Regions from separate parts of the Pseudomonas sp. AC355 genome, predicted to be linked through region 1. Evidence: riboswitches for the same ligand, from Rfam matches in the RefSeq annotation. Region 1 holds a riboswitch; the other holds the start of a gene.
The links. Region 1 has a riboswitch for cobalamin ahead of cobG (precorrin-3B synthase). Riboswitches for the same ligand answer to the same signal wherever they lie in the genome.

Region 1 (3,204 bases):
AGGGCATCGCGGTTGTGGGCGATATGCCCCTGGCGTCCTTCATCAGCCTCGATGGCGATGGCGCGGCAGCTGGGGTGCGCGCGCAGCCACTCGATGCCGATGGAGCCGCAACCGGCACCGACATCCCAGAGCAGTTCGCCGGGCAGCGGCGCCAAGCGCGCCAGGGTGATGGCGCGCACATCGCGCTTGGTCAGTTGTCCGTCATGGCGATAGGCATCGTCCGGCAGGCCCGGCGTGAGCGGCAGGCGCATGGCGTCATCACTGGCCACGCAGTCGATCGCCACCAGATTCAGATCAGCAGATCGAGCCAGCGACCAGCCATCAGCCAGGCCATCGATACGCCGCTCACGCTCACCGCCCAGGTGTTCGAAGACGCTCAGCCGACTGGGGCCGAAGCCACGCTCGCGCAGCAATGCGGCAATGGCCGCCGGGCTCTCGCCATCGTTGCTCAGCACCAGCAGGCGTACGCTGGGATGAATCTGCGCATTGAGCGCTGCCAGCGGACGACCCACCAGCGAGACCAGAGGTGTGCTCTGCAGTGGCCAGCCCAGGCGAGCCGCCGCCAGCGAGCAGGAGGAAGGCGCCGGCAGAATATGCAGCTCCTCGCTCGTCAGCTCGCGGGCCAGGCTGGCACCGACACCGAAGAACATCGGGTCACCGCTGGCCAGCACGCAAACCGGCGTGCCGCGGCGCTCCAACACCGGCGCCAGGGAAAAGGGCTTGGGCCATTCCAGACGTGTGGCACGGATGCAATGCGGCAACAGCGCCAGCTGGCGCTCGCTGCCAAACACCTGTTCGGCCGCCAGCAATGCATGTCGCGCCGCCTTGCCGAGGCCGGGGTAGCCGTCTTCACCAATGCCCACGACGGTTAGCCAGCGTGTCATGCGTTTTTCCTCGTTATCAAAATCGCCCAGATCGTTCCTCACGCTCCGCGTGGGAATGCCGCCCAGGACGACGCTCCGCGTCCGATGCTGCACGCTATCGGACGACGCGGCTTTTCATCCTAGCGAACAAAGCGGGCATAATAGCGCCTCTGTCGGTGTCCGTCGGCTACGTGGTACGTAGGCGCGGGCCTAAGAGGGAACACGAGCAGATCGTTCTGCGGCGTGGCTGCCCCCGCAACTGTTGCAGCGAGCGCATGCGCCAATCGCCACTGGGAAACCGGGAAGGCCGGCCACGCGCCATGACCTGCGAGCCAGGAGACCTGCCGACGGATTCAGTCGCATGTGCCCACACCGGGCGGGGTGTCCCGGTGATAGAAGCTCCTCCTTCTCTGGCCTATCCTCGAACGGATGCCCATGTGACCCGACCCCGGTGATCCGTTGAAACAGGCTTTTTGCATTCCATCCCCTGCTGTTCGCCCCTCGGCCTGTCCGGGGTTGCTGCGTATCGTGCAGGCGAAGGATGGCGGCATCTGCCGGATCAAGCTGGCCTGCGGGCGCCTCGATGCCACCGGAGCCGAGCGCATAGCCCAGGCCGCACAACACCATGCAGGCGGCGTGATCGAAGCCACCAACCGCGCCAACCTGCAGATTCGCGGCATCCACGCCGGCAGTGAAGACGCATTGATCGGCGAGTTGCTGGCCGCCGGCCTCGGCCCGAATTCACCCTCTGCCGACGATGTGCGCAACCTGATGGTCAGCCCGGCGGCCGGCCTCGATCCGGCGGCGCTGGTCGACGTATCACCACTGGCCGCCCGCCTGCTGACGACGCTGGAGAACACCCCACGCCTGCACGCGCTGTCGGCCAAGTTCGCCCTGCTACTCGATGGCGGCGAACGCCTGGCCATGCTCGAACACCCTCACGATATCTGGCTCAGCGCCCTGCCGCTGGATGGCCAGATCGGCTATGCGTTCGGTCTCGCCGGTTGCCCGCCACAAGCGCCTGGCGATGTGCCCGCGCTGGCCGTGGTGCCCGAGGCCCATGCCGATGAGCTGCTGCTGGCGCTGCTCGACCTGTTTCTTGAACTGGCCACGCCCGAGCAGACACGCATGCGCCACCTGCTCGCCACTCACCCTGCTAGCGAACTGCTGCAGCGCCTGGGCGAGCGTCTGGGTGACGTGCTGCTGAGCGCGGATGAGTGGCGACGCCGCCCGGCCGAACCTCAAGCGCATATCGGCATCGGCGCACAGCGCCAGCCTGGCCGGGTATATGTCGGTGGCGTCCCTCCATTGGGCCGGCTCGACGCCGAACAGCTGCTCGGACTCGCCGCCTTGGCTCGACGTCTGGGCGATGGCAGCCTGCGCATGACCCCCTGGCAGAGCGTGTTGCTGCCCAATGTCGCCACAGCCGATGCGCAGGCAGCCCTCCAGGCGCTGGAGGGGCTCGGCTTGCTGGTCGATGCCGATGCGCCGCTAGCCCGCATCATCGCCTGTACCGGCTCAAGCGGCTGCGCCAAGGGCCTGGCCGATACCAAAGCCGATGGATGCCGCATGGCCGAGACGCTGAAGGCTGGCCGCCGCCTGGCCGGCCTCCACCTCAGCGGCTGCAGCCGTTCCTGCGCCGCCGCCCACCGTGCCCCCGTGACCCTGCTGGCGGTAGCCGAAGGCCGCTACGATCTGTTCGCCCGCCAGGCGGACAGCAACGATTTCGGCGCGCCACTGGCCCGCCACCTGACACTTGACGAGGCCAGCGAACTGCTGGCCTCGCTTCCCGATACCTGGAGTTTCACCCGATGACCGATTACATCCGCGATGGTCAGGAGATCTATCGCCATTCCTTCTCCATCATCCGCGCCGAGGCCGACCTGAGCGCCATTCCGGCGGATCTCGAGAAGCTCGCGGTGCGGGTCATCCACGCCTGCGGCATGGTCGATGTGGTGCAGGATCTACGCTTCTCCACGGGTGCCGGTGCGGCCGGTCGCCAGGCCCTGGCCAATGGCGCGGCGATTCTCTGCGATGCGCGCATGGTCGCCGAAGGGGTGACCCGTGCGCGCCTGCAAGCGGCCAACCCGGTGCTCTGCACCCTCAACGATGCTGGCGTGCCTGAGCTGGCCAAGAAGCTGGGCAACACCCGTTCGGCGGTGGCGCTGGAGCACTGGCGCGAGCATCTCGAAGGCTCGGTGGTGGTAATCGGCAACGCACCTACCGCGCTGTTCTATCTGCTCGACATGCTGGCTGCGGGCGCGCCCAAGCCAGCGCTGATTCTCGGCTTCCCGGTGGGCTTCGTGGGCGCGGCGGAGTCCAAGGATCTGCTCGCCAGCAC
Region 2 (3,204 bases), 150 kb from region 1:
GGCCAACCCGCGGCAGCGCTCGGGGAGGCTGCCAGCCATAGTCACGGCCCATATAGCGGTCGGCGATGCAGTTGAAGAACTGCCGCGCGTTATCCACACCGCCCTGGCGCAGGTACTGCCAGAGCCGCTCGGCATCTTCGGCGGTCACGTTGCCCAGCGCAGTGAGCTCGGGGTCGGGGTTATCACAGCCCGGCACCAGAATCAGTGTCTTGCCCTGCCCCGCCAGCTCCACTAGCCGCTGGATGCCATAGCGCCAATAGCTGACGCCGCCGTGTACGGAAATCACGATGACCTTGGCGTGTTGCAGCACCTTTTCGACGTAGAAATCCACCGAGGCGTTATTGCCCAACTGCGCCGGGCTGGCCAGCCGCAAGCTGGGATAATCCTCGGGCAGATGGCGAGCGACCTCGGCCAGCAGCGACAGGTGCGAATCACCGGTGCACAGCACCACCAGCTCGGCGGGGGTCTGGCCGAGGTCGGCGATGCTGTCGGCCGGCAGCGACTGGCCGGGCTGGGTGCGCAGGAGGTGCATATTCTCGCCTAAGGCACCGCCCGCTTGCGGGCGATCATGGTTATACCAGAGCCGCTTTCAGCTCAGCCGCGATGGCCGTGTGGTCGAGCTCCTGGCCGATCACGATCAGGCGGGTAACCCGCGCCTCATCGGCCTTCCAGGCGCGGTCGAAATGCTTGTCGAAACGCAGACCGACCCCTTGCAGAAGCAGACGCATGGGTTTGTTCGGCACGGCGACGAAACCCTTGATGCGCAGGATGCCATGTTTGCCCACGACGTCCTTCAGCGCGGCCAGCAGGCGGGCTTCATCGGCTTCCGGTAGTTCCACGTGGAACGAGTCGAACTCGTCGTGATCGTGGTCTTCGTCTTCATTGTCGTGGTGAGTCTTGCGACCCTCGATGTGCAGCTCTGTCTCGCTGTTCAGGCCCAGCAGCACATTGAGCGGCAGCGAACCCCCATGGGCTTCGACCACCTTGACCGCTGGCGGCAGCTCTTCGCCGACTTCGGCGCGCACCGCAGCCAGCGCGTCGGCATCGAGTAGATCGGCCTTGTTGAGGATGACCAGATCGGCGCTCGCCAGTTGGTCGGCGAACAGCTCGTGCAGGGGCGACTCGTGATCGAGGTTGGGATCGAGCTTGCGCTGGGCGTCGACCTGATCGGGGAAGGCAGCGAAAGTGCCGGCAGCCACTGCCGGGCTGTCGACCACGGTGATCACCGCATCGACGGTGCAGGCGTTGCGAATTTCCGGCCAGTTGAAGGCTTGGACCAACGGCTTGGGCAAGGCCAGACCGCTGGTTTCGATCAGGATGTGGTCGAGGTCGCCGCGACGCGCCACCAGCTCGCGCATCACCGGGAAGAACTCTTCCTGCACGGTGCAGCACAGGCAGCCATTAGCCAGTTCGAAGACACGGCCGTTGGCTTCTTCCTCGGTGCAGCCGATGGAGCATTGCTTGAGGATCTCACCGTCGATACCCAGTTCGCCGAACTCGTTGACGATCACCGCGATACGGCGGCCCTCGGCGTTTTCCAGCATGTGCCGCAGCAAGGTGGTCTTACCGGCACCGAGAAAGCCGGTGACGATGGTGACTGGAAGTTTGGCGAGCGTTTTCATGATTGGCCCTGCGTCTGAATGAACGGCGAGCGGGCAATGAGATGGCAGGCGCCAGCCGGGGCTGTCGCACAAGCACCACCGGATCACCCCGCCCGGTTGTCGAAAGCGTTATCGAGGCAGGTCTCCTGGCTCACAGGTCATGGCGCGTAGCCGGCCTTCCCGGTTTCCCAGTGGCGATTGGCGATGCGCTCGCTGCTTACAGTTGCGGGGGCAGCCACGGCTTGCCGTGTTCCCTCTTAGCTCCACACGAGTGGAGAACCTCGAAAACGAGAAGGCTACGCAGGCCTTAGCGGCCGGTCAATCGCGATTGACCGCTGACAGCTGTCATGATGAGCGACGCTACCGCATAACACGAGTGCCGCTCATGCTGCCCGCAACCACGACCAATACGCCGCTGCCTACCAAGAGTGGAAGCTGGTCTGTGCTGGGTCGGCGCGATTACCCCCAGGACATCTACCCATCTACTCAATCTGCTCATCCATAACCTGATTCGGCAGGTTCTGACTGTGGGTAACCTTGCCACGCTGGCGAGTAATGCCCATACGTTTGGGAGGCAGCACTGCACGCCCTTACGCATTCCGTTCGAGATAATCCCAGGCGCATTCGTCATCGGCGCTGTACGACGCCGAGCACAGTCACCTGTATAGACCACAAGCCCCCTAAAGTTCTGTACGAAAATTCGCTGCATACAGAACAATCACCGGAGAACCGGAAACCTGAACGCTCAGCGCCAGAAATGAGAACATCTATTGGGGTCATTTTGCGAAGGCGAACACGGCAGCAGACAACCTTGTTCTTTGAAACTCACTTTAATGTGAAGCGCCTCTCTGCCCGGTGTATCGAGTGAGTACTCACTCAAACAACTTTGCCCCTTAAGAAAACGAAATAAAAATAGATCGCCATTGGCAAAACGCAGGTTCAGATCCTGAGGCCCGTTCCAGCCCGACTTAGAGGGAATAAGAAATCGCCACCCCCCATCCCCCAGCGCCTCACCTTTTAAATCTAGCGAAGAATAATCTTCATCAACTTTCAGAGTTGGATAGGCCACCAAAAATATATATGTCCCTGCAACGCCAATATCCGAATCGATCACATTACGGCGAAAGGCACTACTCAAAGTAGGAGCATCGTCTTTGGCATAGTCATATTGCACTTCTAAGCTGCCCAGACTTTTACCTTTATCGAATTCTACGCTAGGTACCGTCGGCGTATATTCATGCGAGCGACATCCCGCCAGAAGAAGTAACAACACTACAAAGAACACTTGTTGAAAAAGAAATTTTGATTCACTCATCATAACATTCCATACAATCAAATGCGCCGCGACTGGCTATATCGATAGCCTGAGTATTGGGGTCAGCGGTCCGATAAACTCTTACGAACAGCTTCACCGCCCCACCCCTGACGATATGATGATCTTCATTAAGCGGCTCCATGCGCAAACCCTGCGAAGCGAAGTGACGAGTCATGGCAGACAATATGGAACTCCTTTCCATCCGTGTGTAAAGACGCGGCAGGAATTTTTTTCCTGAGAGCCCAAACGCTTCGACATTGACACCGAGCAACTTAAGCGGCCGATCTA

Region 2: it holds a riboswitch for cobalamin, as region 1 does, so the genes downstream of both, cobW (cobalamin biosynthesis protein CobW) here and cobG (precorrin-3B synthase) in region 1, are expected to answer to the same signal.

Annotation. Positions count from the first base shown of each region.
Region 1 is NZ_OZ409843.1:3,668,236-3,671,439, forward strand. Features, by position in the region: gene cbiE (precorrin-6y C5,15-methyltransferase (decarboxylating) subunit CbiE) at 1-884, opposite strand, end outside; cobalamin riboswitch at 1,021-1,226, shown strand; gene cobG (precorrin-3B synthase) at 1,323-2,678, shown strand; gene ACZ0AI_RS17295 (precorrin-8X methylmutase) at 2,675-3,204, shown strand, end outside.
Region 2 is NZ_OZ409843.1:3,820,915-3,824,118, reverse strand. Features, by position in the region: gene cobN (cobaltochelatase subunit CobN) at 1-532, opposite strand, end outside; gene cobW (cobalamin biosynthesis protein CobW) at 573-1,622, opposite strand; cobalamin riboswitch at 1,721-1,900, opposite strand; gene ACZ0AI_RS17925 (hypothetical protein) at 2,347-2,916, opposite strand; gene ACZ0AI_RS17920 (hypothetical protein) at 2,909-3,204, opposite strand, start outside.